DNA from 3 places in the Peribacillus sp. TH14 genome. Region 2 is predicted to be linked to each of the others. Evidence: predicted binding sites of a transcription regulator. Region 2 holds the regulator's gene; each other region holds the start of a gene.
The links. Region 2 encodes CtsR, which represses protease genes until heat stress. Its sites were predicted from a motif close to ATGGTCAATAAAGGTCAAACA; they were not measured.

Region 1: clpB (ATP-dependent chaperone ClpB) is a predicted target of CtsR. The motif match lies at 3,358-3,378, and genes of this name have one in related genera.
Region 3: JFU50_RS24515 (ATP-dependent Clp protease ATP-binding subunit) is a predicted target of CtsR. The motif match lies at 5,789-5,809, and genes of this name have one in related genera.

Annotation. Positions count from the first base shown of each region.
Region 1 is NZ_JAEKEK010000001.1:630,710-641,398, reverse strand. Features, by position in the region: gene JFU50_RS03260 (fumarylacetoacetate hydrolase family protein) at 1-209, shown strand, start outside; gene JFU50_RS03255 (DinB family protein) at 212-703, shown strand; gene JFU50_RS03250 (cupin domain-containing protein) at 735-1,847, shown strand; gene JFU50_RS03245 (FAD-dependent monooxygenase) at 1,980-3,179, shown strand; gene clpB (ATP-dependent chaperone ClpB) at 3,423-6,011, shown strand; gene JFU50_RS03235 (YjzD family protein) at 6,093-6,284, opposite strand; gene JFU50_RS03230 (alpha/beta hydrolase) at 6,584-7,312, shown strand; gene JFU50_RS03225 (hypothetical protein) at 7,415-8,245, shown strand; gene JFU50_RS03220 (ComZ family protein) at 8,590-8,772, shown strand; gene JFU50_RS03215 (hypothetical protein) at 8,820-9,041, opposite strand; gene JFU50_RS03210 (beta-ketoacyl-ACP synthase III) at 9,238-10,173, shown strand; gene fabF (beta-ketoacyl-ACP synthase II) at 10,228-10,689, shown strand, end outside.
Region 2 is NZ_JAEKEK010000001.1:1,932,826-1,943,514, forward strand. Features, by position in the region: gene ispF (2-C-methyl-D-erythritol 2,4-cyclodiphosphate synthase) at 1-272, opposite strand, end outside; gene ispD (2-C-methyl-D-erythritol 4-phosphate cytidylyltransferase) at 290-970, opposite strand; gene JFU50_RS09375 (PIN/TRAM domain-containing protein) at 992-2,089, opposite strand; gene disA (DNA integrity scanning diadenylate cyclase DisA) at 2,316-3,389, opposite strand; gene radA (DNA repair protein RadA) at 3,392-4,780, opposite strand; gene clpC (ATP-dependent protease ATP-binding subunit ClpC) at 5,015-7,456, opposite strand; gene JFU50_RS09395 (protein arginine kinase) at 7,575-8,651, opposite strand; gene JFU50_RS09400 (UvrB/UvrC motif-containing protein) at 8,648-9,199, opposite strand; gene JFU50_RS09405 (CtsR family transcriptional regulator) at 9,220-9,681, opposite strand; rRNA gene rrf (5S ribosomal RNA) at 10,031-10,146, opposite strand; rRNA gene JFU50_RS09415 (23S ribosomal RNA) at 10,208-10,689, opposite strand, start outside.
Region 3 is NZ_JAEKEK010000001.1:5,084,226-5,094,914, reverse strand. Features, by position in the region: partial or broken gene JFU50_RS24535 (sugar phosphate isomerase/epimerase family protein) at 1-869, shown strand, start outside; gene JFU50_RS24530 (Gfo/Idh/MocA family protein) at 1,124-2,299, shown strand; gene JFU50_RS24525 (sugar porter family MFS transporter) at 2,677-4,098, shown strand; gene JFU50_RS24520 (sugar phosphate isomerase/epimerase family protein) at 4,470-5,393, shown strand; gene JFU50_RS24515 (ATP-dependent Clp protease ATP-binding subunit) at 5,849-7,978, shown strand; partial or broken gene pulA (type I pullulanase) at 8,450-10,390, shown strand.

The DNA of each region.
Region 1 (10,689 bases), 1.3 Mb from region 2:
TCGTATTCGATGTGAAATATTTAGTTGAATTTTTATCGAACTTAATGACTCTTGAACCAGGTGACATCGTCCTAACTGGAACGCCGGGTGGAGTAGGAGTAGCCCGCGATCCACAAGTGTTCTTAAAAGATGGTGACGTTGTCAAAATCGAAATCGACAAAATCGGTTATCTCGAAAACCGTGTGAAACGTGCTGGGGAGGGAAAATAAGAATGGCTTATCAGTCAATCGGTACATCGATCCAATCTTTTCAACAATCAATCGATCACATTCTTGAGACAACAGCTAACCTTTCAGAGAAAACAATCCGTTTCAACCCGACAGAGGAAGAGTGGTCAATCATGCAAATCCTTTCTCATATAGCGGAAGCCATTCCTTACTGGCTAGGTGAAGTGGAAACGGTAGTAGCCACTCCGGGCTCAAAATGGGGACGTGGATTGCAAGATCCAGCTCGACTAGCAGCGGTTACTGATACGGAAAAACTATCAGTTGATGAAGTTTTAAAACAAGTGGATGAACTGAAATATAAAGTTGAGAGCGGCCTCGGGAAATTAGATGAAGAAACACTATCTAAAGAATCACCGCACCGGAACTTTGCCAAATTCGGTAACAAACCTGTTTCTTATATCGTAGATCATTTCATCGATGACCATGTTTCAGGGCACTATGACCAAATTAAGCGAAATCTTTCTAAAATTAAGTGATAAAAAATGAAAAAAGAAAGTAGGGAGTAATGTGGCTGAAAAATCAGATTACATGAACAGTGCAATTGTAAAAGATTTTACAAGGGATATTCAGCAGTACAATCTTGGACCCCTATGGGAAGCTATTCCCGCTCTAATGGATCATGAACCTAAACCACATGCCCATGCTTATTTGTGGAAAGAAGAGCTTCTGACAAAAAAGTTGATGGAAGCAGCTGAAATCTTCACACCTGATCGCGGCGGTGAGCGCAGAGCCATTTATTTTCAAAACCCTGGCCTAACTTATCGCCAGCCTTGGGGCTGGGCTTCAACAACCCAAACGCTTTATGCAGCGGTTCAACTATTGTTGCCAGGTGAAGTAGCTCCTTCTCATCGTCACTCTCAAAGCGCTCTTCGATTTATTACGAATGGTGAAGGTGCCTACACAATTGTTCAAGGAGAAAGAATCTTCATGGAAGAAGGAGATTTCTTAATCACACCTAAAAATCTTTGGCATGGACATGGTCATGTTGGAGATAAACCGATGATTTGGATGGACGCTCTTGATATCCCTACTATCTATTCTATTGGCGGTACTTTCTTTGAACCGTATCCAGACCGTATTGAAACGCCGAAACGTCCGGATAATTTTTCGGAACTTCGTTATCAAGGTGGAATGGTTCGTCCGGTATCCGATCGTTATTCACAAGTAGCTCCGCTTGCAAACTACAAGTGGAAAGGCACGAAAGCAGCGATTGAAGGGTTAATGAACTTTGAACCAGATCCATATGAAGGCTTTGCCGTTGAATATATCAACCCATCTAATGGACAAACGGCTAATCCAACGATGGGAGCTTGGATGCAGAAACTTCCAAAAGGTTTCCATTCTAAAGCACATCGCCATACTCATTCAACAATCTATCAAGTACACGAGGGTTCCGGCTATACGGTTATTAATGGAGTACGGTTTGAATGGTCTAAGGGTGACTACTTTGTAGTTCCAAACTGGGCTTGGCATGAGCACGTTGCAGAAGTAGATTCTTACTTATTCTCGGTAAACGATCTTCCAATAATGGAGCGATTTGATTTAGAACAACAACAGTCACTTGATACAAACAATGGTTTCCAAAAAGTTGAAAGTGAATTTAAGGCTGTTTTAGTATAAGAAAAATCAGGTTGGTACTTCCAGCCTGATTGTCATAAATATTACGATAATGCTGGTCGAATGAAAACGCTTACTGTGTTAGTGGTCTACAACTTTGGACTTATGACAACTTATTTTAGGGGGAATTGAATAATGAACACAGAAAAAAAACCATTCATTGTCATCGGTGGAGGAATAGGCGGGTTGGCAACGGCTCTAGGAATTGCGGAAACAAAACAGTATGTAAAGGTCTTGGAGCAAGCTCCTGAATTTGGTGAAATTGGAGCTGGAATTCAGCTTGCTGCGAATGCAACCAATGTTTTACAACGTTTAGGCGTTATGGATAAAATCAACGAAATTGCAGTTTTTCCAAAAAGATTAGTTTTGATGGATGCTTTTTCGGGCAAAGAGCTTTCCGCTTTAGATTTAGGTGACGTATATAAAGAAAGATATGGAGCACCTTATGTTGTGTTACATCGCTCTGATTTGCATCGAGTGTTAGCTGAAGCATGTGAAAGTAGCCCATATATCGAACTTGTAACGAACCAAACCATTATTGAAACGGTAGAAAATGAAGGTCAAGTTACTGTTACTTCTGCAAATGGAGATCAACATTTAGGAACGGCTGTTATTGGTGCGGATGGTTTATGGTCTAATGCCCGTAAATTATTCGTGGAAGATCAACCGGTATGCTCTCAATATGTTGCCTACAGAGGTGCGCTTCCAATGGAAGAGGTAACGAGTCACGGAGATTTAGATGATGTATATATGTGGATTGGACCGAATCTTCATCTTGTTCAATATCCGGTTAGAAGAGGAGAGCTTTACAATCAGGTAGTTGTTTTCAAAAGTTCTCAATACACCGAAGAAAATGAAAAAACAGATCAATGGGGTACCCCGGAAGAAATGGACCGTGTCTTTGCAGGAACTTGTGAGCTTGTTCAAAATGCGATTTCATTCATTCAGCGTCAACGTCGCTGGCCGATGTACGACCGTTTGCCAATTAATAACTGGACAAAAGGCAGGATCACACTTACGGGAGATGCTGCACATCCAATGCTTCAATACTTGGCACAAGGAGCTTGCCAAGCTTTAGAAGATGCGGCTTATTTGACTGATATGCTTCATAAGAATGGGAATAATGTGGAGCAGGCATTTTTGGAATATCAAGAAGAACGCATTCCACGTACAGCGAACGTTCAAACAAGTGCAAGAATGTGGGGAGAAATTATCCACAATACTACCGATGCGGGGATACTGCTTCGTGATACGATTCTATTAAATCGCACGGATAAGGATTTTAAATTTGTTGATGATTTCCACGGTTACAACAAAGCGTTTGTAAAAGCATAATAACCTGCATTTGCTTCATTCATCCAAAAGTTGTGGTTAGCATATTTTTTAAATCAATACTAGATTTTTGCCTTTCTTCCTTATGAAGAGAGGCTTTTACTGTTTATCCCTTAATAACCTTTGTATTTTTTATAACATTTCTTTACAAGGGAAAAATAAAAAGTATAATGAAACCATAAAGGTCAAAAATGGTCAAACGTTGTAAGAGTTCGTTCATGGAATTGATGAATGGGAGGTTTTAAGATGGATATTAATAAAATGACAGAGAGAACCCAACAGGCGTTTATTGGCGGGCAGGAACTAGCCAAGGATAGGGGAAATCCGGAACTGACGGAGCTTCATTTATTAAAAACCTTAATGGAACAGGACGAGAGTTTATTAATTAGAATTTTATCTGATTCCGATAAAACGGTCAGTCGTTTTGAAATAGAGCTAAATAAGGAACTTAATAAATTGCCGGAAGTGAGCGGCAGTGTTGCTCAGGTATATATGTCAGCTTCCCTACAACAGTTATTGACGGTTGCAGAAAAAGAAATGCAAGTGTGGGAGGACGAATATTTATCCGTCGAACACATCCTGTTGGCGTTGTTAAAGGAAAAAAAACCGAATATAAACAGGCTGTTTTCAACTTGTGGAATAGATTACGATAAAGCAAAACAAGTTATACACGATATAAGGGGGAATCAACGAGTGACTAGTCAAAATCCAGAAAGCACATATGAAGTCCTAAATAAATATGGCAGAGATCTCGTTGCTGAAGTTAAATCGGGGAAGGTTGATCCTGTCATCGGGCGTGATACGGAAATTCGCAATGTCATCCGGATTCTATCACGAAAGACTAAAAATAATCCAGTATTGATTGGGGAACCTGGGGTAGGTAAAACAGCGATTGTCGAAGGATTGGCGCAAAGGATTGTCAGGAAGGATGTCCCGGAAGGACTAAAAGACAAAACAGTTTTTTCACTTGATATGAGTGCTCTTGTTGCCGGGGCCAAATTCCGTGGTGAATTTGAGGAACGTTTAAAAGCTGTACTGAATGAAATTAAAAAGAGTGATGGTAAAATTCTTTTATTCATTGACGAATTGCATACAATTGTAGGAGCAGGCAGAACGGATGGCGCACTTGATGCAGGGAATATGTTAAAGCCGATGCTTGCGCGTGGTGAGCTGCACTGTATCGGTGCAACAACCCTGGATGAATATCGCCAGTATATTGAAAAGGATCCCGCTCTAGAACGCCGTTTTCAGCAAGTTCTCGTTCCCGAGCCAGATGTGGAAGATACTATTTCAATATTGCGCGGATTAAAGGAACGGTTTGAAATTCACCATGGCGTCAGGATACATGATCGGGCGATTGTTGCTGCCTCTGTCCTTTCCAACCGTTATATAACGGAGCGATTTTTACCAGATAAAGCGATTGACCTAGTGGATGAAGCTTGTGCGATGATCAGAATGGAAATTGATTCAATGCCTTCAGAGCTAGATGAAATTACAAGAAAGGTTATGCAGCTCGAAATTGAAGAAGCCGCCTTGAAGAATGAAGAGGATCCTCAAAGTAAAGCAAGGCTAGGTGTACTCCAAAAAGAACTTTCAGAACTTAAGGATCAAGCGAATAGCATGAAAGCAAAGTGGCAAATGGAGAAATCTGCGCTTCAAAAAGTACAGGACCAACGTGAAGAGCTCGAGAAGCTTCGTCATGAACTGGAACAGGCAGAGAATGACTATGACCTCAACAGGGCTGCTGAACTACGGCACGGAAGGATTCCACAGCTTCAAAAAGAATTGGACGCTATGGAAGATGAATTGGAAAAGGAAAAGCAGGAATCACGATTGCTTCGCCAAGAAGTGACGGAAGAGGAAATCGCATCGATTGTTGCGAGGTGGACGGGTATTCCGGTAAGCAAGCTGGTGGAAAGTGAAAGAGAGAAGCTGCTTCGTCTTTCGGAAATTCTTCACGAACGCGTAATAGGCCAAGGAGAAGCGGTGGAACTTGTATCTGATGCTGTTTTACGGGCTAGGGCAGGAATTAAGGATCCAAACAGACCGATTGGTTCGTTTATTTTCTTGGGACCGACCGGAGTGGGTAAAACTGAACTGGTCAAAGCGTTGGCAGAAACGTTATTCGATAGTGATGAACATATGATTCGAATCGATATGTCGGAATACATGGAGAAACATTCCGTTTCCCGACTAGTCGGTGCGCCTCCTGGATATGTTGGTTTTGAGGAGGGCGGACAACTAACCGAAGCTATTAGAAGAAACCCATACTCCGTCGTGCTACTGGACGAAATTGAAAAGGCACATCCGGAGGTCTTCAATATTTTGCTGCAAATGTTGGATGACGGACGTATAACAGACTCCCAAGGTAGAACTATTAACTGTAAAAATACGGTTATTATCATGACATCCAATATTGGCTCCCATTTCTTGTTGCAGTCCAACCGTAGCGATGGAGCCATTGAAGAAGAAATAAAGGATCAAGTGTTCAAAGAATTAAGAGGACATTTCCGCCCTGAATTTTTGAATCGAGTAGATGACATTGTGTTATTCAAACCGCTTACTCAACATGAAATCGTTGGAATTGTAGAGAAAATGGTTCAGCAATTACAAGTGCGGTTAACTGAACAAAATATAAATCTCCACGTCACCGAAGCGGCTAAGGAATTCATTGCCGAACAAGGGTATGATCCGGTATATGGGGCAAGACCGCTCAAGCGATTTATTCAAAAGCATTTGGAAACAAAAATCGCTCGCCGAATTATAGCGGGGACAGTTGAAAACGAAGAAGGAATCACGATTGATTATGTTCATAACGAATTAGTACTAATCTAAAGTTTATGAAATGTAGTTTAATCAAAAGCAAAGAACGGTATAACAAAAAGGACATCCCCAAAGGATGTCCTCTTTTGCTTCTTAATGTTGATGAGAGTCTTTTGTTGGCCCAGCAGGCATAACAGCAGGGATAATACATATTAGAATAGCCGCAGCGATTCCTAAAATTGTTCCCTGTGCAGCATCGTATGAAACTCCGATCATGGAAGAAACAACATATACAGTCATATGCACTAATAAGAATGTCCAAAAAATTGTCCAAGCATAACGCATCGAATTTCACCTCATTCCACTACATTCATTTTTATCTTACCATAATTAATATACAGTTAAAACGGCTTTTTCATAATAACCATTAAATAATTAAATACAGTATAACAAAGGTAATCTTTTCTGACAGATGGGTTGGGATTGAAAAGAAAAACGATAATATTTCGAGATCTTCACGAAATTATTCCACCTTGATTAATTTATGAAAAGAAAATAGGCGTCTCCCCTGACCTTTTCAATATTTCAACATAAATTAAGTAGTAGTAGTATTTGTAGGAATATTCCTTAAAGGAGTTTAAAAGATGGAACTGGAACAGCGAACTTTTCAAATTGATGACCAATGGAGTATCGTCTATTATCCGGAGCAGCCCAGTGGTTTTTCCGTAATGGTAATCGGAGACCGTAGTCATTTTGTCGAAAAAGACAGCAGCTTTTGGCTCCAGCATCCTGGCAGGTTACGAATATTGGAGTATTTAAAAGAATGCGGATACACACTATTTTCATCCAATTTCCACGGAGCCAGCTGGGGTAGTCCAAAAGCTCTTGATCTTTCCCTTAAACTATATATTCTCTTCATGAAAAAGGAAATAGTCAATCAAAGGTTTCATGTGTTGGCAGAGGGGACAGGCGCACTTCTCGCATTAAGGCTAATGAATGAACTAGGAAGTAAAATACGTTCTGTCGTTCTTATTGATCCGGTTTTTTCATTGAAAGCACAACTGGAAAAAGAAAAGGAAAATAAGTTTTTTTATAAAAAGTGGTTGACTGAGGTTTCGGCTGCTTATGAGATGAACCCAGCCGAATGTGAACAGCATATTCTGGATTCTGAAGATCCGTTAATTGCGGAGAATATCCCTGTAAAAGTAATTCAGGTTTTTGGAAGCTTGCGTAAAGAACAAGCCTCCTTTTATCGGCAAATCCAACTGGCTAGAAAGGCTGACTTGCAGCTAACTTATTTATTACCTGAAAAACGCTATAAAATACCTTATCAAATTCAGAAGTTTTTTAATGAGAATGAAGAGTCTTTATAAGAGTGGATATATTTTCACAATAGTTTGCATACGATACAGCATCTAAAAAAACTTGACGTGCCGGATGAAGCGAGCTTGATGGCATACGAGGAGGCTGTATTTATGCAAACATTCATTGTCATTGGCTCTTATCAATTTGTAGGTTTCTATGTGACCCAATATTTATTGAATCAGGGCGAAGAGGTAATCGGAATTGATTGGACAGATTCCCAAGCAAGTCAGTGTATTATAGAAGAAAAGGAACTTGAAATTGGTCGAAGTGCTAATTATATATATTTTCCGATAAATAAACTTAGATTATTAGATATTTCCCAGCAGGACACTGTTTTTATATCTTGTTACGATATTAGAAAAGGTAAAATAGGTAGAATCAATTGTCTTATAGACGATATCGTTTTCTTTCTTGAGAAATGCAAAAAAAATGGCTTAGATAAAACGCCAAATATTGTGATTCTCATGCCTGTTGAAGACGATGTGGAGGATTTTCAGTCAATAATAACCTCAATTGAAGGAATTGCTTCTGTTAAAATCATATTTTTACCGACGATTTATGGCCCCTGGCAACCAGAAAGCATGTGCTTTGAAGCCGGAATCAACCAACTTGAACAATCAGCTATCAAAGCTACGCTTGCTCGTGAATATACCGAGGATGCGCTCTTTATTACTGATTTTGTGAACGCTTTAGAAAGAGTTGCTACCTTATCAGATAGAAACATCCAGCTGTGCAGCAGTATAGATGATCACTGGAATAAATGTGCCAAGTTTATTTTTGGAGAAAGTATTGATTACTTATTTATTCAACCAGCAACTAAGATAATAAAAGGGACCGTCTTTGAGGTGCAAAGTAAAACGGGTCCAGAAGAAGGTGTTTCCTTACAAAGGAAACATAATAAACGATTAAACTTACTTAAAAAGTGGAGAATGCGTGATTAAAGAGAGCCTTTGGTTAAACTCTAGAAGCACTGTTAAAAAGGGTGCGAGTAATTCAAGAAACTAAAAACATGAATATCAAATCCTATTTTAGGTAAATGTATATGACAAGGCAGGTACAGTATCAATAGACATTAATTCTAGGAAAAATCCAAAACCTGTTAATTTGGCCTGTATCTTATATGCCTCATACTTTAATGAATGGAATAAAACTATCAGGAAATTCATTTTTTAATGTCTGTGCCTTTACGAAAGGGCTACGGGGAATTATGATAATAATGAGATATTCTTTAAGTGAAAAAATGATTATCTGGTAAATTATCAAGTAGATAAGGAGGCAACTAAAAATGAGTTCAGATAAAACACTTGAATTTATGGGAATCGCTATGAAATACTTCCCAGAGGCTAAAGCAAAGCTGGAGGCAAATGGAATTCCTTTTTCAATGGATATGGCAGAGCCGTTCATGGACCTGTTTAAAAAAGTTATGCAAGAAGCTTATGAGCTTGGAAAACAAGATGCTCAGCGTTAATTAAGCTTAGGCTGTCCAGTCATGCGGACAGCCATCATTTTTTTCAGTTAATCTTTGTTTAAGAACTTGGTAATCAATGGGTTCATTTTCTGAATGGTTGGTTTGTATTGGTCATATAATCCCATTAATGTTTCTACGCTCACCATCAATTGCATGTAGTCAACTTTTGATTCCTCCTTTTGGAGTTCAGGCTCCGCTTTTCTACCAAACATCAAATCCGAAAAATGATCATCTTGTGTACTTCGATTGTTGCGAGTGAAAATGTCCATAATAAATTCCTCCTTTTTTCTATAATGTATGTCTATAAAACACCTTGGCGTAGGCCCTTGTCCGATTCAAGAAACAGATTCTTTTATACTTTCAAACTGTTAGCTCTTGCAAGGAAGAGTTTTTTTATATAAAATTAGTACCAGGTAATAATAGATGATGATAATTATTTATTAAAATAAATAAGGGGATGGCAAAATGAACGCTGGAATATTAGGGCTTGGACGCTACTTACCCGAAAAAATCGTTACAAATGCGGATTTAGAGAAAATCATGGACACTTCTGACGAGTGGATTCGGACTAGAACAGGTATCGAGCAAAGAAGAATAGCCGATGATAATACAAATACTTCTGATATGGCTTATGGAGCGGCAAACGCTGCATTGATAAATGCAGACATCTCAGCGGACGAGATAGATTTAATTCTTGTAGCTACCGTGACACCTGATCAGTCGTTTCCTTCTATTGCTTGTATGATTCAGGAGAAATTAGGAGCAAATAAGGCGGCTGCTATGGATGTTAGTGCTGCATGTGCTGGCTTTATGTATGCGATGATTTCAGCACAGCAATTTATTCAGTCAGGTGCTTATAAGCATGTGTTAATTGTTGGTGTTGAAAAGCTTTCAAAAATAACCAATTGGGAAGACCGCAATACTGCTGTCCTATTTGGGGATGGAGCGGGTGCTGCTGTCCTTGGGCCTGTTGCAGAAGGAAAAGGGATTCTTTCCTTCGAATTAGGTGCAGATGGAACTGGTGGTAAGCATTTATTACAGGAAGGAGATTATATTTCCATGAACGGACGTGAAGTGTTTAAGTTTGCTGTCCGTCAGATGGGAGAATCTAGCCTGAATGTACTTGATAAAGCGGGATTGACAAAAGAAGATGTGGATTTACTTGTCCCTCATCAAGCCAATATTCGAATTATGGAAGCTTCGAGGGAACGTTTGGGACTGCCAGTTGAAAAAATGACAAAAACCGTTCATAAATATGGAAATACCTCTTCAGCATCGATTCCGATTGCTCTTGTAGAAGAAATGGAAGCGGGCAGGATTAAGGAAAATGACCTAATCGTCATGGTCGGTTTTGGAGGAGGACTCACTTGGGGAGCAATTGCTCTAAGGTGGGGGAAATAAAAATAGAAAACAAAAAAATCGTACGAGTTTTATAAAAGGAAGGAGCCATTTCTAATGACTAATCGCCGTGTTGTTGTAACAGGTATTGGAGCAATCTCTCCAGTTGGTAATGATGCAGAAACTGGATGGAAGAATATAATTGAGGGGAACTCAGGGATAGGGCCATTAACACGCTTGAATGCTGATGATTTCCCTGTAAAAGTGGCTGCTGAAATAAAAGACTTCGATATTGAGACATATATCAATCGTAAAGAAGCGCGTAAGATGGACCGTTTTACGCATTATGCCATTGCTGCATCAGTTATGGCATTAAATGATAGTAAGCTAGAAATAACAGATGAAAATGCCACACGTGTTGGTGTTTGGATCGGTTCAGGTATTGGTGGACTAGAGACGCTTGAAACACAACATGAAAACTTTTTAAATAGAGGCTATAAGCGTGTAAGTCCATTTTTCGTGCCAATGATGATTCCGGATATGGCTGCTGGCCAGGTTTCTATCTTACTAGGAGCTAAG
Region 2 (10,689 bases):
ACATAGCCTTCTTTTTTTACAATCGCCCAAATATACTGCAGCAGTTTTGCCGAATCAGCGTCTTTAAATTCCGGGTCAGTATCCGGAAAATGCTTACCAATATCTCCTGCACCAATTGCTCCTAAGCAAGCATCGGCAACAGTATGTAGAAGCACATCCGCATCCGAATGGCCAAGTAACCCTTTCTCATAAGGAATTGTAATCCCACCAATAATTAAAGGTCTTCCCTCTACAAGCTGATGAACGTCATATCCTTGTCCAATTCGAAACATCTTATTCTCCCCTATCATCAAAGTTGTTGTTTATGTAAAATCGCTTCTGCAAAATAAAGGTCTTCCTGTGTCGTAATTTTAATATTATCATAAGTGCCTTCAATAATAACTACCTGTTCGTTGATCCGTTCTAGCAAACTTGCATCGTCCGTACCTAAAAATGACTCCAACTCCGCCTGTTCATGCGCCCTTTTTAATATAGATACACGAAAAGCTTGTGGAGTTTGTACCGCCCACAAGCTTGATCGTTCCACCGTTTCTAGAACCTTTTTATCGGCGGCTTTTTTTATGGTATCCTTTACTGGAACCGCAATGACCGCCCCTCCATGAAGGGAAGCAGAAGACGTTAATTCACTGATTTGCACCTGGTCGATAAAAGGGCGAGCGCCGTCGTGGACCAGGATAATTTCTTCTCCTGCATGTTTTAGCCCATTATAAACACTCTGTTGACGTTCCTTGCCACCTGTCACGAGTTTCTTGACCTTCTTAAGGTCATAAGTCGCTATCATTTGTATGAAATAATCCTCTTCTGTCGGATTTATCGAAAGGATAATCCCCCGACAGTTAGGATCTTCTTCAAAAACACGAAGTGTATAAACAATAATCGGGGTACCTGATAGTTCAATAAAAAGTTTATTCTTGCCCGCTTTCATTCGTTTTCCTTGTCCAGCTGCAGGTATCACTACTTCATAAAACATAACGGTTTCTCCTACTCTTCTTTATAATGCTTTTTCTAATAGTTTCGGTTTAGCAAAAATCATCCGACCTGCTGAGGTTTGCAGTACACTTGTCACAAGTACATCAATGCGTTTTCCAATATGATCACGACCACCTTCGACAACAATCATCGTACCGTCGTCTAAATAAGCAATGCCTTGATTCTGCTCTTTCCCATCCTTAATGACTTGCACATTCATTTCTTCTCCAGGAAGTACAACAGGTTTAACAGCATTCGCCAGGTCATTAATATTAAGGACTGCTACATTTTGAAACTCGCATACTTTATTTAAATTAAAGTCATTTGTAACAACCATCCCACCTGATATTTTGGCAAGCTTCACTAATTTACTGTCCACTTCTTGGATGTCTTCAAAATCCCCTTCGTACATCTCTACTTTAATCGGTAGTTCTTTTTGAATCCGGTTAAGGATATCCAATCCACGTCTACCGCGGTTCCTTTTCAAAGCATCTGAGGAATCAGCAATGTGCTGAAGCTCGTTTAATACGAATTGTGGTATTACTATGGTACCTTCTAGGAAGCCTGTCTGACAGATATCTGCAATTCTACCGTCAATAATAACGCTTGTATCGAGGATCTTCAATCGCTTGCTGTAACCTTCTTCGTCCTCTTCACTCTCTTCACCGTCTGAAGTTTTTTTCTTATTATTTTTCGTAAATAAATTCAATAGTTCATCACGTTTTTTAAAGCCAACCTGAAACCCAAGATAACCAAACAAAAGCGTAAGGATGATAGGAACTACTGTATTTAAAATAGGCACCCTAATTGCACTAAAAGCGGATCCAACTAAAAATGCCGCAAGTAGTCCCACTAAAAGACCGACGCTGCCAAAGATTATGTCCGTACTTGGTATTTTAACAAGCTGTTCCTCCAGCCACTTCATAAAATAGATCACATGATCTACTGCCCAAAAAGTAATAAGATAAAAGATAATGGCACCCAACAGTACACTTACATAAGGATTGTTTATTAAAGCAATATCATCTGCATGTAAAACAATTAATAATTCCGGAATAAGTAACATACCAAGTGTCCCACCGACTATTAAGAAGCATGCTTGTATAATGCGTTTTAACATCCCTTTCACCTCCCTCTACTCATTATTGACCAATAAAAAAAAATGAAACCTTCGAAAATTCGTTTTCATTATATACGTGAAATTCACCTAAGGAATTAGTGGATTTACAAATATGATTCCTTCTCTTTTTCGTATTATTAGCCTAGCACCCTAAGTTTTGAGTGTCAAAAATAAACACCAATCAATTTCAAGCTAATATAGGAAAATTTAGATGTAAGTTTGCACCTTACATCCTTCGATTTGTGACAAGCTGATTTTTCAAAATACGAAGTCCTTCTCTAATTTTATTGGCACGGACTTCCCCAATACCTTCTACATCGTCAAGATCTTCAACCGTCGCTTTATTGACCTCCTTAAAGCTTTCGAACTGTTTCACTAAATTTTCAATGATCAAACCCGGCAAGCGTGGGATTTTATGAAGAATCCGGTATCCACGGGCATGTATAGCCTCATCAAGATGAATGTAACCATGATAGCCCAGTATTTTTAAAAGTATGCTTTCGTCCAATTGTTCCTGCATGGCCAACTCTTGAAGCCGGAAGATAATTTCTTCAGGTTTTTCATCATTACTAGAGGTATAATCCTTGATAAGCCATTTTCCTTCCGTTTCAATATCCGCCAGAATTTCGTTCATTTGCAGACGGATCAGCCGTCCTTCTGTACCGAGTTCATTTAGGTAGGTAAGTAACTCAGCTTTGATTCGAAGAACCATAACATAACGATGAAATACTTGTAAAAGGTCAGCATAAGTCACAAGTTCTTCAAATTCCAGAGCTCCTAACACAGATATGCTCTGCTGCAGTACCACCTTATATTTTTCCAAGGTTTGAATGGCTAGATTAGCCTTAGCGAGTATGACACCAATATCTTTAAGGGCATATCGAAAATTACCTTGATATAAAGTAATTACATTTCGACGTTGTGAGATTGCAATTACTAAAGACTTGGTCTCTCTAGCTACACGCTCCGCTGTCCGGTGCCGCATACCTGTTTCAGTGGAGGGTGTACTATTATCAGGTACTAATTGAGCATTGGCGAAAATGATAGTATCGGCCTTTTCATTTAAAATGATGGCTCCGTCCATCTTCGCCAGCTCATATAATGTACTTGGGGTACAGTTACAGTTAATTTGGAAGCCACCATCTACAATTGTGCGTACCTTTTCGTTATATCCAACTACAATCAATCCACCCGTATTTGCCCTCAGGACATTTTCAATGCCTTCCCGAAGCGGGGTACCCGGGGCTACAATTTGCAAAATCTCCAATTTGGTTTTCTCATACCCTTTTTTATCTGTCATCTTTACCCCCCTAACGAATGATGAAGAGCCTCCGAAACCGATGAAACCCCAACAATCTTAATACCCTTTGGAGCTGTCCATCCACCTATATTATTAGCTGGTATAATGACCCGTTCAAACCCTAGTTTTGCTGCTTCCTGTACTCGTTGTTCAATCCGGGACACCCTTCTTACTTCCCCCGTTAACCCAACTTCTCCAATGATGCAATCGGCAGGATTTGTTGGTTTATCACGGAAGCTTGAGGCAATGCTAATTGCCACAGCCAGATCAATTGCCGGTTCATCCAGCTTGACACCTCCAGCAACCTTTAGGTACGCATCTTGGTTTTGTAATAACAAACCCACTCTCTTTTCCAAGACTGCCATTAAAAGCGAGACCCTATTGTGATCAATCCCAGTAGCCATTCGCCTTGGATTTCCAAAACTCGTCGGTGAAATTAATGCCTGAATTTCGACAAGCACCGGTCTTGTTCCTTCCATTGACGCAACAACGGTAGATCCCGAAGCTCCTTGTGACCGTTCCTCAAGGAAAATTTCCGAGGGATTCGCGACTTCTTCTAGACCATGTTCCTTCATTTCAAAAATACCCATCTCATTTGTCGAACCAAAGCGGTTTTTGACCGCGCGTATAATTCGATATGTATGGTGTCTTTCTCCTTCGAAATATAAAACAGTGTCTACCATATGCTCAAGCAACCTTGGCCCTGCAATCGCCCCTTCTTTCGTAACATGCCCGACGATAAAGATCGCAATTCCATTCGTCTTCGCAATACGCATGAGCGATGCCGTACATTCCCTTACTTGTGAAACACTTCCCGGCGCGGAAGTCACTTCAGAATGATACACTGTTTGAATTGAATCAATAATAACTAAATCCGGATTTACCTCTTGAATTGCCTGTTGGATATAATCCATATCAGTTTCCGCATAAACGAATAGATTTTCTGACATAACCCCAAGCCGGTCCGCTCTCAGTTTGGTCTGTTTAACTGATTCTTCACCTGAAATATATAGCACTTTTTTCTGTTTATGCGCCAACTGTGAAGATACTTGCAAAAGTAGGGTGGATTTACCAATACCCGGATCTCCTCCAATTAACACAAGTGACCCCTGCACAATCCCGCCACCAAGCGCACGATTCAATTCCATTAAATCTGTCTTAATTCGAGGTTCCTTGTCTGACTGAATAGTAGTTATAGGTGCCGCCTTCTCACGTTCCCCGGAACCTCTAACCTCTGAATGAGTAAAAGCTCCTTTTCTAGCCGGTTTAACAATTTCGGTTTCCTCGACCATCTTATTCCATTCTCCACAGCCCGGGCACTTTCCCATCCACTTCGCTGATTCATACCCACAAGACTGACACATAAACTTCGTTTTCTTTTTTGCAGCCATAATTACTCCTCTTCCTATTTGAAAAAATACCTATATAAAGGATATTATATCTCGGTTTTATTTAAACCTTCTTAATGATAAGTTTTTTAAAAAATAACTTCTGCACCCATATTTCCCTTTTTTTCGCCAGATATTGATTGCTTAAAAATTTTAAATATGAACATTTCTACCTATGAATAAAAAACAGAGGTACACTGCAAAAAATCTGCGTGTACCTCGAAGTTTAGAATCAGATTATTCACTTACGTTAACAGGCTCGCCTTGTCGGATTGCAAACTCATTATTCACAACGTCCATCACGACCGTTTGCCCTTTTTTCACATTACCTTTCAGCAACTCTTCGGACAAATAATCTTCTACATGTTTCTGAAGCGCTCTTCGGATTGGACGTGCCCCGTATTCAGGATCAAAGCCTTCCGTAGCAATTTTTTCTCTAGCCGCATCTGTCAGCTCCAAGTATATTTCCTGTTCTTTCAAACGAGTAGTCAGCTGATTAGACATTAATGTAACAATTTGTTTCAAGTGATCTTTCTCTAACGAGTGGAACACGATGGTTTCATCAATACGATTCAGGAATTCTGGACGGAAGGCACGTTTAAGTTCTTCCATCACTTTCCCTTTCATATTTTTGTAGTCCTGGCCAGTGTCCTGGATGTTAAAGCCGACATACTTATCAATTTTTAATGCAGAAGCCCCAACATTTGAAGTCATAATCAGAATCGTATTCCTAAAATCGACAGTACGGCCTTTAGAGTCTGTCAGCCTTCCGTCTTCTAGTACTTGAAGAAGAATATTAAAAACATCTGGATGTGCCTTTTCAATTTCATCAAGCAGAACGACGGAATATGGTTTTCTCCGCACTTTTTCTGTTAACTGTCCGCCTTCTTCGTATCCTACATATCCTGGAGGGGATCCAACAAGACGTGAAGTTGAATGTTTCTCCATATATTCAGACATGTCGATCCTTATCATGGCATCTTCATCACCAAAGATGGATTCAGCTAGAGCACGGGCAAGCTCGGTTTTACCAACTCCTGTAGGCCCCAAGAAGATGAATGAACCGATTGGACGCTTAGGATCTTTCAATCCTGCTCTTGCACGTCGTACCGCTTTAGAGACCGCTATGACGGCTTCTTCCTGCCCAATTACACGATCATGGAGGATTGATTCCATATTAAGCAGTTTATCAGACTCAGTTTGCGCCAGTTTAGTAACCGGAACTCCCGTCCAGCTGGAAACGACATGGGCAATATCGTCCACTGTCACTTCACTGTTCTCTTGCCCTTGTTTTTCTTTCCATGTTTTCTTCGTTTCTTCCAATTGTTCTCTTAAACGTTGTTCTGTATCGCGAAGTGAAGCAGCTTTTTCAAACTCTTGACTTTGAACGGAAGCGTCCTTTTCCTTACGAACATCATCTAGTTTCACTTCAAGTTCTTTTAAGTTTGGTGGTGTTGTATATGAGCGTAACCGTACTTTTGAACCTGCTTCATCAATCAAGTCAATCGCTTTATCCGGTAAGAAGCGATCGGATATATAACGATCAGATAATTTAACTGCAGCGTCAATCGCTTCATCCGTAATTGAAACGCGGTGATGGGCTTCATACCGGTCACGTAAACCCTTCAATATTTGAATGGACTCTTCCATCGTTGGCTCGTCGACTTGAATTGGTTGAAAGCGTCGTTCTAGCGCAGCGTCTTTTTCGATATATTTACGGTACTCATCCAAAGTCGTTGCACCGATACATTGTAATTCACCACGGGCCAATGAAGGTTTAAGGATATTAGAAGCATCAATGGCACCTTCAGCCCCGCCAGCACCAATCAATGTGTGCAACTCATCGATGAATAAGATTATATTGCCTGCCTGACGAATTTCGTCCATTACCTTCTTTAAACGGTCCTCAAACTCACCACGATATTTCGTACCAGCTACAACAGTACCCATATCAAGTGTCATAACGCGTTTATCGCGCAGGATTTCAGGTACCTCATTATTAATGATCTGTTGGGCAAGACCTTCAGCGATGGCTGTTTTACCAACCCCAGGTTCACCGATTAATACTGGGTTATTTTTTGTACGACGACTTAATACCTCAATGACTCTCTGTATTTCCTTGCTTCTTCCGATAACAGGATCCAGGCTGCCTTCACGAGCAATCGCCGTTAAATCTCGGGCGAGACTATCCAGGGTTGGTGTGCTTGCATTTGACGCTGCTGACCCCTGATGTCCACCTGATTCATTACTGCCTAACAGTTGTAATACCTGTTGGCGTGCTTTATTTAAGCTTACTCCAAGGTTGTTCAGTACTCGGGCTGCAACACCTTCACCTTCTCGGATTAGACCAAGAAGTACATGCTCTGTCCCAACATATGAATGGCCTAATTTTCTTGCTTCATCCATTGAAAGTTCAATGACTTTTTTAGCTCTTGGGGTATAGTGTATTGTTTGGGCAGTATCCTGTCCACGGCCAATCAGGTTTTCTACTTCTTTCTGGATTTTTTCCGCTCCTAAACCAAGAGCATATAACGCTTTAGCTGCAATACCATCGCCTTCTCGAACCAGGCCTAACAAAATATGTTCTGTACCAATATTATTATGTCCTAAGCGGATTGCTTCTTCTTGGGCTAATGCTAATACTTTCTGGGCTCTTTCAGTAAAACGACCAAACATCATAGGGAATTCCTCCTTAAGAATTTTCGTTTTGAGTAAAGCTACTCTAAGTAACGGCAGAGGCTTCATTGCACTACATTTATTACATGAATATAGGTACTCACTCAGAGGTAATTAACCTCTATGAGGAGGAAGTTTCCGTGAAGTTTAAGCGTTCTCGAATGAGTGCTGCTCTACGGATATCCCTTTCATGGGATCTTAATGGGCCACCTGCGTATTTTTGTAAAAATCCTGACTGAGTTAATATCATCAACTCATTTAAGATGCTTTTAGAAATATTTTTTATATACCCAAGATCTATACCTAACCTAACATCGGAGATACAGGTAGTTGCTTCCTTAGTCTCAATGACTCGAGCATTAGACAAAATCCCATAAGAACGGTAAACTCTATCTTCTAATTGTATGTGAGAGGTCTTCACTAATGCATCCCTTGCTGACCTTTCCTGGGCAATGATTTGTTGAACTACACTCGTTAGATCTTCAACGATGTCTCTTTCAGACTTTCCGAGAGTAATTTGATTAGAGATTTGAAAGATATTCCCTAACGCTTGACTGCCCTCTCCATAAATCCCTCGAACTACCAACCCTAATTGATTGATAGCCGGTATAATTTGATTCATCTGCTGTGTAAGGACTAGGCCCGGCAGATGCATCATGACCGAAGCCCTTAATCCTGTTCCCACATTAGTTGGACAACTAGTTAAGTATCCTCTTTCTTCATCATATGCATAGTCTATGGATTCTTCAATCCAATCGTCAAGAACATTTGCGAGCTTTAACGTTTCTTTTAGCTGCAGCCCAGACATTAAACACTGAATACGGAGATGATCCTCTTCATTGATCATGATACTTATTTCTTCATTTTCTGAGAGAAGACAAGCACCTTTTGCTGATTCATCAACTAAATGAGGACTGATTAAATGCTTTTCAACGAGAACACGCTTTTCTAGTGGTTGGATTTGGTCAATCTCTAGAAGTTCAAGTTTGCCAATCTCCGGGGTAACTTCCTCTTCAATTCTTTTTTTTACTAATTCAATGATTTCTTTAGCTTCTTCGTTAGAAAAGGAGGTAGGAAAGGTGAAATCTTTGAAATTCCTGGCCAACCGAATTCTAGAACTTAATACAATATCAATTTCAGGCCCTTCGGCACTCATCCAGGAACTCAAGGCGTTTTCTACAAACTTTTCTAAACTCATAATTCGTCGCCTCCCTCTTGTGCTTCATACCTTTTTTCAAGGGAACGAACCTTATCTCTTACTTCTGCTGCTTTCTCAAATTCCTCTTGATTGATGTGAACCTTTAAAACCTCTTTCAAATCTGAAATTTGTTTTCGAAGATAAATGGTGCCACCAATCCTTTTTGGAATTTTACCTATATGTGCAATGTTGCCGCTATGAACCCTCTTTAAAATCGGATTTAATTGATCATTGAAAGTTTTATAACATTCAGCACATCCAAATTTACCAAGGTGGACAAACTCTTTATAGGATCGGTGACAATGAGGGCAGCGCTTCTCTTCTGTCTTAGGAAATGCATTTGCCTTCGTCTGTTGAATATTCGACTCCATATTCAACAATCCTGCTAATAAATTATTTATTGAAAAACCATGTCCTCCTGCAACCATAGCCATTTCACCTTTTTCCTGAGCACATTTCTCACAAATCATAACCTCGGTTTTTTTTCCATTAATGATCTTGGTGAAGTGCAGGGTAGCAGGTCTTTGATGACATTCTTGGCAAATCATGTTCATCACCTCTGCCAGTTTTATTTATATTTTAAAGTTGTAAGCATCGCAGTTAAAATCCTTGCCCTAAGCTCATCTCGGTCGGGTAAATCTATATAAATCACCGATCTATCAATGACGCTCATCATGATCTTGGCTTCTCTTTCATTTATAACTTCTTCACTCATAAGCCGAGAAATAACACCTTCAGCCATCGATTGAGTTACCCTAGAACCAATAAGGGACAATAATTGGTTAATAAGATGCACGTAATCCTGCGATTTCACTTTCATGATCCGTATATAACCGCCGCCTCCACGCTTACTCTCTACAACATAACCTCTTTCGATTGTAAACCTGGTATTAATTACGTAATTGATTTGAGAAGGAACACACTGAAATTTATCTGCTATTTCACTTCTTTTAATTTCTAAGATATCTTTCTGACTTATTTCTAGTACTTGTTTCAAATAAGTTTCGATAATATCAGATATGTTTCTCACTCAGCCTCCTCCAATCTGACTTTGACTATATTTGACTATTATTATACAAGGAAAAATGCATTTTGCAACTTAAATGCACTCATTTAAATGTATTATCCATTTTCTCCAAATTATATGTACTTACATACCCTAATGCACACTAAAATTTAAATATCTTACTTAAATACCCTAAACAGTTAAACACAAAACCTATTTTATAATAGAATATTCTATTACGTGTATTAATTCTCCTGCCGAATCCAAACACCTGGTCAAATACAAAGAAGACCAACATCTTTGCTGATCTTTAAATCGCTATCTATTTGTAAAAGAAAAAAGACCAGCCAAGGATGGCTGATCTTTTTGAATGGCTTGGCGGCGTCCTACTCTCACAGGGGGAAACCCCCAACTACCATCGGCGCTGAAGAGCTTAACTGCCGTGTTCGGAATGGGAACGGGTGTGACCTCTTCGCTATCGCCACCAAACAATAAAGGAACGTTGTTCCTTCAAAACTAGATAATAAGAAGGTATTTCATTTTTTAAAGCGTGGTTAAGTCCTCGATCTATTAGTATCAGTCAGCTCCACATGTCGCCACGCTTCCACCTCTGACCTATCAACCTGATCATCTTTCAGGGATCTTACTAGCTTGCGCTATGGGAAATCTCATCTCGAGGGGGGCTTCATGCTTAGATGCTTTCAGCACTTATCCCGTCCGCACGTAGCTACCCAGCTATGCCTTTGGCAAGACAACTGGTACACCAGCGGTGCGTCCATCCCGGTCCTCTCGTACTAAGGACAGCTCCTCTCAAATTTCCTGCGCCCGCGACGGATAGGGACCGAACTGTCTCACGACGTTCTGAACCCAGCTCGCGTACCGCTTTAATGGGCGAACAGCCCAACCCTTGGGACCGACTACAGCCCCAGGATGCGATGAGCCGACATCGAGGTGCCAAACCTCCCCGTCGATGTGGACTCTTGGGGGAGATAAGCCTGTTATCCCCGGGGTAGCTTTTATCCGTTGAGCGAT
Region 3 (10,689 bases), 3.2 Mb from region 2:
ATGGGAATTGATACGATCGAAATGACCACTGGAGGATGGTCTTCAGCACCTCATTTGAGATTAGATGAGTTATTAGAAAGTGATTTTAAAAGAAGTGAATTTTTAAATAAGTTAGAAAAACGTAATATTAAACTGTGTGCTTTAAATTGTTCTGGAAATCCTTTAGACCCAGGGGAACTAGGTAAAGAGCATCGAGAAGTTACAGATAAAACATTTGAATTAGCAAAATTATTAGGGGTAAAAAAGTGATCATGATGAGTGGACTACCAGCAGGAAGTCCTGAAGACAAGATTCCTAACTGGATTACATATACTGTGAGTTGGCCTCCAGTTCTAAAAGATATTTTAGACTATCAATGGAACGAAGTAGCAATTCCCTATTGGAGAAAATTAGTTGAAAAAGCTGAATCTTGCGATGTTGAAAAAATTGCCCTTGAAAATTTCAGCTCCCAATTAGTATATAATCCTGAAACGTTATTTAAATTACGTAATGCAGTTGGACCTATTGTAGGCTTAAATTTAGACCCAAGCCACCTAATATGGATGGGAGCAGATCCAATTTTGTCAGCTAGAGAATTAGGAGGAGCTATTCACCATGTTCATGGTAAAGATGTTCGGCTTGAGAGACATTTATCAGGTATTAACGGTGTGATGGAAACAAAAGAAGTTACTGATGTAGCTAATAGAGCTTGGAATTACGTAGCAGTAGGCTGTGGACAAGATTTACAGTGGTGGAAAGAATTTTTCTCTGTGATTAAGATGATGGGATATGCTGAAGAAGTTTCTCTGGAAATGGAAGATCTTACTATGTCTGTAGAAGCAGGAGTTAGAACCTCAATTGATGCTTTAAAACAAACCCTTAGCTTTTAGTATAGAGAAAGCTTCTGCTAGGGTAGTCTATTCTTTGACTTAAAATATATAAATTATGCTGGTATTGATGACTTTGTTCTAACTTAGAACTTTAGTTAATGTGGGATGGCTGAATAATTATATTTTTTCTTTTGTAGAGAATGACAATTATCGTCTTATTATTAAGCATTCTTTTCTAGTAAAAGTAAAAGTAAAAGTAAAAGTCCGTAAACAACATAACTTAAGAAAATTATTTGAAAGTGAGGAATTGTACAATGATAAATGGAGAGAAGAAAATTTCAAGAGCACTACGCTGGTCAATGGTGGGTGGTGGTCAGCTTAGTCAAGTTGGATATAAACACCGTATCGGTGCACTAAGAGACAATACAGCCTTTCAGTTAGTCGCAGGTGCATTTGATATAGATCCCGGCAGAGGAAAGGATTTTGGTATCAATATTGGTGTTTCTGAGGATCGTTGCTATAACGACTATAAAACTATGTTTGTGGAGGAGGCTAAGAGGGAGGACGGTATTGAGGTTGTATCTATTGCAACTCCTAATGGTACTCATTATGAAATCTGTAAGGCAGCCCTTGAGGCTGAATTGCATGTTATTTGTGAAAAACCATTGTTTTTTACCTCTGATGAAGTTCGAGAGATTAAGAGTCTTGCAGAGGAGAAAGGAAAGATTGTTGGCGTGACTTATGGTTTCTCTGGTAATCAGATGTTACTACAAATGCGTGCAATGATTGAACAAGGTAAAATTGGTGAGATACGTGTGGTAGATTTGCAGTATACCCACGGTTTTAGTGCAACTGAGGAAGAAAAAACAAGTGCTGCACAAAAATGGCGTGTTGATCCTAAGATTGCAGGACCTAGTTTTGTATTAGGAGATCTTTCCACTCATACTTATTATATGTCCCAGTTAATTATGCCGCATATGAAAATTAAAGAATTGTTATGCGACCGTCAGAGCTTTGTTGGAAGTCGTGCTCCGCTGGAAGACAATGCCCATGTACTTATGCACTATGAAAATGGAGCTGTAGGAACTATGTGGACATCCTCCATCAACGCAGGATGTATGGATGGTCATAGAATTCGTATTGTAGGCTCTAAGGCCAGTTTAGAATGGTGGGATAGCAAACCTGGTGAACTAACCTATGAAATTCAGGGAGAGCCTATCCAAACTTTGATTCGTGCAATGCCGTATTTAGATGATAGTTGTAATGCTGATGAACGATTAGGAGCATTACATGTAGAAGGATTATCTGACTCTTGGGCAAATATTTATCTTAAGTTTGCTATCGCTATCGATGCTAAAAACCAGGGTGACGAGGAAACTATAAAGAATCTTATATATCCGGATATTGACGCGGGACTGGAAGGCGTTCGCTGGATTGAAAATTGTGTGCGGTCTGCAGATAAGGGAGCAGTTTGGGTAAATTTTGAATAATTAGATGGACTTAATGATCGTTCAGATTATGAATATTTTAAGTCGTAAAAACGTTTCAGACTTTATAAGGAAGCGGAATACGGTTCCGCAATCACTCTTAAAGACTAGAATAAATTGATGCTATCAATCTAGAGATAAGGGACCGTATTCCAATTGAAAAGCCAAAAATTATCCAGATGGCAGTATTTTCAGTCTCATATTATTTTATTAACGATTTGATCTTACCTACGATACAGTCTGATTTGATGGAAATGTGGATAAGAGTGGCATATCCATAGCTAAAAGATCATGTGATGGGTTTTTATCATATCGACAAGAATGATATATAAATGGGAAATTACTTATCTATTCTTAAAAGGAATTGAGGAGAAATTGACATGAATAAACAGGTAAACCAAAAGTCGTTTTTGCGTACCATTATCGTAGTCTCCACATTAGGTGGGCTTCTCTTCGGATATGACACTGGTGTCATCAACGGTGCCTTGCCTTATATGTCTGAAGCTGACCAGCTAAATCTCAACCCATTCACTCAAGGTCTCGTTGCGAGTTCACTTCTTTTTGGGGCAGCTATCGGGGCGTTATTCGGCGGCCGACTATCAGATTATGGTGGTCGTCGTAAAACCATTCTTTATCTCGCAGTTTTGTTCTTTATTGCTGCACTTGGATGTACTCTTGCTCCAAATATTACGGTTATGGTTACCTTTCGTTTCCTTCTAGGGCTTGCTGTTGGTGGTGCGTCAGTAACGGTTCCAACCTATTTAGCAGAAATGTCATTTGCGGAAAGAAGAGGTCGAATGGTTAGTCAGAACGAATTGATGATCGTTACTGGCCAATTATTAGCCTTCATCTTCAACGCCATACTTGGTAACACAATGAGTGACAGCTCGCATGTCTGGCGATACATGTTGGTTATCGCGGCACTTCCAGCGATTTTCTTATTCTTTGGCATGCTTAAAGTACCGGAGAGCCCTCGTTGGCTTGTATCAAAAGGGAAAAGTGCAGAAGCTTTACGTGTTCTTCAACAGATACGTGAGAAGAAGCAGGCTAAATTGGAACTCAGCGAAATTGAGGCCGCTTTCGCCGAAGAGTCAGATATTAAGAAAGCAACCTTTAAGGATTTATCTGTGCCATGGGTCCGCCGTATCTTATTTATTGGGATTGGTATTGCCGTCGTGCAACAAATTACGGGGATTAATTCGATTATGTACTATGGTACTGAAATCCTCAAAGATGCTGGCTTTCAAACGGAGGTCGCCCTAATCGGGAACATCGCTAATGGCGCAATTTCAGTTTTAGCCGTTTTCTTCGGCATCTGGCTCCTCGGCAAGGTTGGCCGTCGACCAATGTTACTAATTGGTTTGAGCGGAACTACAACGACACTTCTGTTCATTGCGATATTCTCATTTACGCTTAAAGATTCAGCAGCACTTCCATTTGTTGTACTTGCTTTGACAGTCGTATTTCTCGCTTTCATGCAAGGGTTTATTGGGCCAGTAACATGGTTAATACTCGCGGAGATATTTCCAACAAGGTTAAGAGGCCTCGGTATGGGTTTAAGTGTGTTTTTTCTATGGATCACGAACTCAGTTATTGGTTTGGCTTTCCCAGTATTACTTGGAACGATTGGTTTGTCCACAACCTTCTTTATCTTTGTAGCTCTTGGAATAGGGGGAATCATATTTGTGAAGAAATATATACCGGAAACCAAAGGGCGCACACTTGAGGAGCTGGAACATTACTTCCGTACCTATGATAATCAAGATGATCAGAAAGACATAATGATGAGAGTGATTAAATAACAGTATTGAAATGTAAACCACTCTCGATTTTTGTAAGCGTATACAATATATATAGAAACAATACATGTATTATTTAGGAATTTCATTTATTAACAAAACACCTAAGAATTTGATTCGATGAAAAAAACGAGAGTGCTAGTTTAATATTTAGTAGAGATATAAAGCCATAATAGTTATGTAACACCAAATAATTTATGTATAAAAGCTACTTCATTTTGAGAAGACATCTCCTTTCGGATGTGTTGTGCTTTTATTAGCTGGGTCTTCTTATCTATATAACAAAGTTTGAGGTTTGGCTATAAATGAGTATAAATGTTTTATTATTTACTTAATTAAAAATTAGGAAAAATTCTTAATTGGAGGCGTTTGACTTGAGTATAAAAATTGCAGGCGCACCTTGTTGCTGGGGAGTGGATGATCCAAAAAACCCAAACCTTCCATCATGGGAGAGAGTATTACAAGAAGCGTCACAAGCTGGTTATAAAGGTATAGAGTTAGGTCCTTACGGTTATATTCCAATGGATATTGAACGAGTACAAGTAGAACTTTCCAAAAATAATCTCACAGTTATTGCAGGAACAATTTTTGATAATTTGGTAGCAGAATCGAATTTGGAACACTTAGTGCGCCAAGTTGATGAGATTTGTTCTCTAATTATCAAACTTCCTCCTTCGATACAGGAAGAAGGACAGCAATTTCCAACACCTTATCTTGTACTAATTGATTGGGGACATGATGAAAGGGATTACACAGCTGGTCACCCAGATGATGCAAAACGCTTATCTCCAGAGGGATGGAACAATATGATGACTCATATCCGTATATTGGCAGAGCATGCATGGACAAAATATGGAGTACGATCGGTAGTCCATCCTCATGCTGGTGGCTATATCGAATTTGAAGATGAAATAAAGAAACTTATGCAGGATATTCCACATGAAATTGCAGGACTTTGCCTTGACACAGGACATCTATATTATTCAAAAATGGACCCCGTACAGTGGCTTAGGGACTGTGCAAATAGACTGGATTATATACATTTTAAAGATATTAATCTATATAAATATCAACAAGTAATGACTGAGTGTATCCGCTTTTTTGATGCATGTGGCAAAGGAGTTATGTGCCCTATCGGACAAGGCATCATTGACTATAAATCCATTAACAGGTTACTGAAAGAAATCAATTATCATGGGTACATTACTGTAGAGCAAGAGCGTGATCCTAGAAATTGTGATAGTAGTCTACGAGATGTTAGCCAGAGTTTCGCTTATTTGAAGAGTATTGGTTTTTAATCATAAATACAGTATGAGAACAAAAGTATGATTAATGGCGAAAAAATTATAAGAAAATCGGTTCTGATGCAAAAACTCAAGATAATCTCAATGGATGATAAATCTTGATGTTTTACATCAAAATCAAAATAATGTTGTTTGAACTTTTTATTTTCACTATTAACTAATATACTTGTTCTCCGATATATTTATCATTATATTTATAAGGAAATTGCAACCAATTTCTGAAGATGAAATACAGATAATTTGGATGAAGCCCTATTTCTATAGAAATAGGGCTATTATGGATTATCGATATGGCTGTTATCAATAGAAAAAATTTGAGAAAACAATCCAAAAGAATTTCCAGTCAAAATTATTGAAAGTCAAAGAAGGTCAATGTATAATAAAGTCAGAAAGTCAAAGAAGGTCAAAGTTGATTCATAAAAACAACAAACTTTAAGGAGGAGTACTACATGCTTTGTGAAAAATGCCATGTAAACCAAGCTAATATTCAAGTACATCTAAATATGAATGGTCAGGAGCATGATGTTATGCTGTGCTCCACTTGTTATAAAGAAGAGAGAAATAAACTTGGTGCAGCTATGGGAGGAAAAGATTTAGGGAACTTCCAATTTAATGGATCCCACAATTTATTCAATCCCTTTAATAATAGTAAAATCCCTCAACCGGAACCTGCTCAACAAAGCGGCGGAAGAGGATTATTAGAAGAGTACGGGCAGAATCTGACAGATGCTGCTAAAGCAGGCCTAATTGATCCGGTTATCGGCAGGAATGAAGAAATAAAAAGAGTGATTGAAGTTCTAAATAGACGTAATAAAAATAATCCAGTATTAATAGGTGAACCTGGCGTAGGTAAAACAGCGATTGCTGAAGGACTTGCTCTAGCCATTGTTGAAGGTGCAGTTCCTGTTAAATTGCGTAATAAGCTGGTGTATATGCTTGATATCGCTTCACTTGTTACAAACACTGGAATCCGGGGACAATTCGAAGAACGAATGAAGCAATTAATCAGTGAATTGCAGGAAAGAAAGAATGTCATTTTATTCATTGATGAAATTCACCAAATTGTCGGTGCTGGTTCAGCCGAAGGATCGATGGATGCTGGGAATATCTTAAAACCCGCACTTGCACGAGGTGAACTTCAGCTGGTGGGAGCGACCACTTTGTCTGAATATCGGAAAATTGAAAAAGACGGAGCACTTGAACGCCGCTTTCAACCCGTTCAGGTTAATGAGCCTACAACAGATGAAGCATTGGTTATTTTGCAAGGTTTAAAAGACAGTTATGAAGCGTATCATGGGGTCACATATAGCGAGGAAGCGCTTAGAGCAGCTGTTGAACTTTCAAACCGCTACATTCAAGACCGTTTTCTACCTGACAAAGCAATCGACTTAATGGACGAGGCAGGTTCTAAATTAAACTTGACCATTGAAGATGGACAGGAAGAGGTTATGAAAGAACGTCTTGCAAATATCTATAAGGAAAAAGAGCAGGCCCTAAATGAAGAAGACTATGAAAAAGCAGCTGTACTTCGGGATGAAGAAGAAAAACTGGAAAAATCATTGCAAGCTGGAGTAAATTCAGTTAAACCAAACGTCACTGTCGAAGATATCCAAAAGATTATCGAACAAAAAACTGGAATCCCTGTAGGCAAGCTGCAAGAAGATGAGCAGGAAAGAATGCTTCATCTTCAAGAGGAGCTTATGAAAAAAGTAATTGGGCAGGAAGAAGCAGTCAGGAAAGTTGCGAAGGCCGTCCGAAGGAGTCGTGCCGGTTTGAAGTCCAAAAACCGTCCCACTGGTTCTTTCCTATTCGTTGGTCCGACAGGAGTTGGGAAAACTGAATTAGCGAAAACCCTTGCTTTGGAATTATTTGGTGATAAAGAAGCCATGATTCGCCTTGATATGAGTGAATTTATGGAGAAACATAGTGTTTCCAAATTAATTGGTTCTCCTCCTGGATACGTAGGACATGAGGAAGCAGGCCAATTAACTGAAAAAGTTCGTCGTAAGCCCTACAGTATTATCTTATTGGATGAGATTGAAAAAGCACATCCAGATGTGATGCACATGTTCTTACAAATTCTAGAAGATGGCCGGTTAACTGATAGCCAGGGACGTACTGTTACCTTTAAAGATACCGTCATTATCATGACATCTAATGCTGGAGTCGGGGAAAAACAAAAAGTAATGGGATTCGGTACAAGTACAGCCGTAGATGAAGCTTCTATCTTACAATCATTAGGCAGTTTCTTCAAACCGGAATTCCTGAACCGATTTGACAGCATCATTGAATTCTCAGCACTGAAGAAGGAAGACCTTTTGCAAATTGTTGATATTATGATTCAGGATCTTGACAAAACACTTACTTCTCAAGACATATCATTGGTCGTAACAGATGAAGCAAAACAAAAACTGATCGAGTTAGGTTATCATCCATCATTCGGGGCAAGACCGCTCCGCCGTGTTCTTCAGGAACAGCTAGAAGATGGCATTACTGACTATATCTTTGATCAGCCTAAAGTGAAAAACTTCATGGCAGTTGTTGAAGATAATCAGGTTAAAATAATCAAAACACCATAAAGAGTACTAGAAATGCCTCCAAGACCGTAAAACTGTTATGGAGGCATTTTTTTTTATCACTTTTTAAGGTATAGAATTTCAATATGACTATTTAAAAGACAAAGAGAGGTATATTCTACACAGAAGTAGAATTTTATGTAAAAGTAGTACAGGTTTATGATTTTTGGAACAACTTAGATAAACTAAACTATAAAAAATGGACATCGAGATTCTCAATTATTCCTGAACTTTTTTCGGGTGATAATACTTATTATTGATAAATGAATACATCAAGTTTATTAACATATATCCCTGAGACCCTAGGGCGTTGGAATCATATTGAAAATATCACACTGATTTTTGATAGCAACCCTTCATAAAAAGGAAATAATAAAAATATATGAAATAAATTCCTGTTTTGAAATAGGAATTTCATTGGAGGAATGACCTATTAAAGATTCACTTTCTTATTTTGAAGAGGAAAATACCAATCAAACACCTAAAGATAAAGATCTCGATAATAAGTCGGATGTTCTACCCATTGCAAATACTCAAAATCCTGAAGAACTGGATAATCTTTATTACTATGAAGGAAAAGACTTAGGAAATTCCTATTTAAAAGATAAAACTTCCTTCCGGTTATGGGCTCCTACTTCATCTGAAGCTAAGCTCGTTACTTATAAACGTTGGGATGATACAGATGGATTAGAAATTGATATGCAGCGTTCGGAGAAGGGAACGTGGACTGTTGAAATATCCGGTGATCAGGATGGGTTGATTTATACATATAAAGTGAAAGTGGGCGATGTATGGAATGAAGCTGTGGATCCCTATGTCCGGGCAGTGACTGTAAATGGGAATAGAGGTGTTGTAATAGATTTAGCAGACACCAACCCAGAAAAGTGGACAAATGATAAACCTGCGCTGAATAGCCCTGAGGATGCAATTATCTATGAAATTCATATCAGGGATTTATCGATTCATCCTGAAAGTGGAATTCAAAATAAAGGGAAATTTTTAGGAGTAACCGAAATGGGTACCAAAGGTCCTGAAGGAGTTAAAACTGGTCTCGATCATATTAAGGATTTGGGTGTGACTCATGTTCAATTTATCCCCATTTTTGATTTTGCTACTGTCAATGAAATGAAATTAAATGAACCTCAATATAATTGGGGATACGACCCAAAGAATTATAATGCACCAGAAGGGTCTTATTCGACTGACCCCTTCCAACCAAAGCTCAGAATTCGTGAGGCGAAGCAGATGATCCAAGCATTACATGATAAGGGATTACGTGTAATTATGGATGTAGTTTACAATCACGTATATTCGGTGGATGATTCTAGCTTTAACAAACTTGTACCTAACTATTTTTTTCGCTTTAACGAGGACGGCACACTATCCAATGGTACCGGTGTAGGAAACGACACAGCGTCCGAACATAAAATGATGCGTAAATTTATCGTTGAATCTGTAATCTATTGGGCGAAAGAGTTTAACCTCGACGGCTTCCGTTTTGATTTAATGGGGATTCATGATGTGGTAACGATGAATGAAGTGAAAAAAGCTGTTGGTGAAATTGATCCGACTATTATTGTTTTAGGAGAAGGGTGGGATATGAATACCACATTGTCTCAGGATCAGAAAGCGAATCAAAAGAATGCTTATAAAATGCCTGGTATAGCACATTTTAATGACGCTATCCGGGATGGGCTAAAAGGCTTTGTGATGAATGAACATGATAAAGGCTTTATCAATGGCAAACCAGGTATGGAAGATATCATTAAAAAAGGGATAGCTGGTGGATTGAAATACGATGATCATATAGCAACCTATCAAAATCCAGCCCAGGTCATCAACTATGTCGAGGCCCATGATAATTATACATTATGGGATAAGCTCGTAATTACCAATCCAGATGCGACAGAGCAAGAACGTAAGCAGATGCACAAGCTTGGTTCCTCAGTGGTATTACTGTCACAGGGAATTCCAATGATCCATGCTGGACAAGAATTTATGCGAACAAAGGATGGAGATGAAAATAGCTATCAATCATCTGACTGGGTTAACCGATTGGATTGGAAAAGAAGAGCGGAGTTTGATTATGAAGTAGAATATTTAAAAGGGCTAATTTCGCTTCGAAACAATATTTCCGCTTTCAGGTTAAGAACAGCTGAAGACATCGAGCAGCAGTTAATATTCCTTGATGCTCCGGCGAATGTAATTGCATTTACTCTAATGACAGAACATTCAAAGATTGTTGTTATTCATAATGCAAACTGGGAAGCTGTAAATTTTACACTCCCACTCCATGGAGAATGGGCTGTTTTAGCGAATGGTCAGCGGGCGGGTCTAGAAGAAATTGAAAGGATTCAGGGGAGTCATATAACCGTTTCCCCTTTAAGTTCATATGTGTTGAGAAGTAATTTGTAAAATAGTGATTCGAAGTGAATGATAGGTGATCACTCACTTCGAATTTGTTTTTTTAGCTTTCTATCGAAATATTTACTAAAAAATGGAATAGTGAAATAGCTAATAATGTTGAAATATAATCTCCCATCATTAATTAAGTTCAGGGAAAATTTCCTAGTGCAGAAAATATTAAATGAATAAATTTTCTCGTTTTTTTAGTGAGGAGACGATTATTTTGCCAGAGAAAGTACATATAATTATTAATGAGGCTGAGGCCATCCTGAACGGTAATCAAACAATTTTACATTTGCTAACAAATA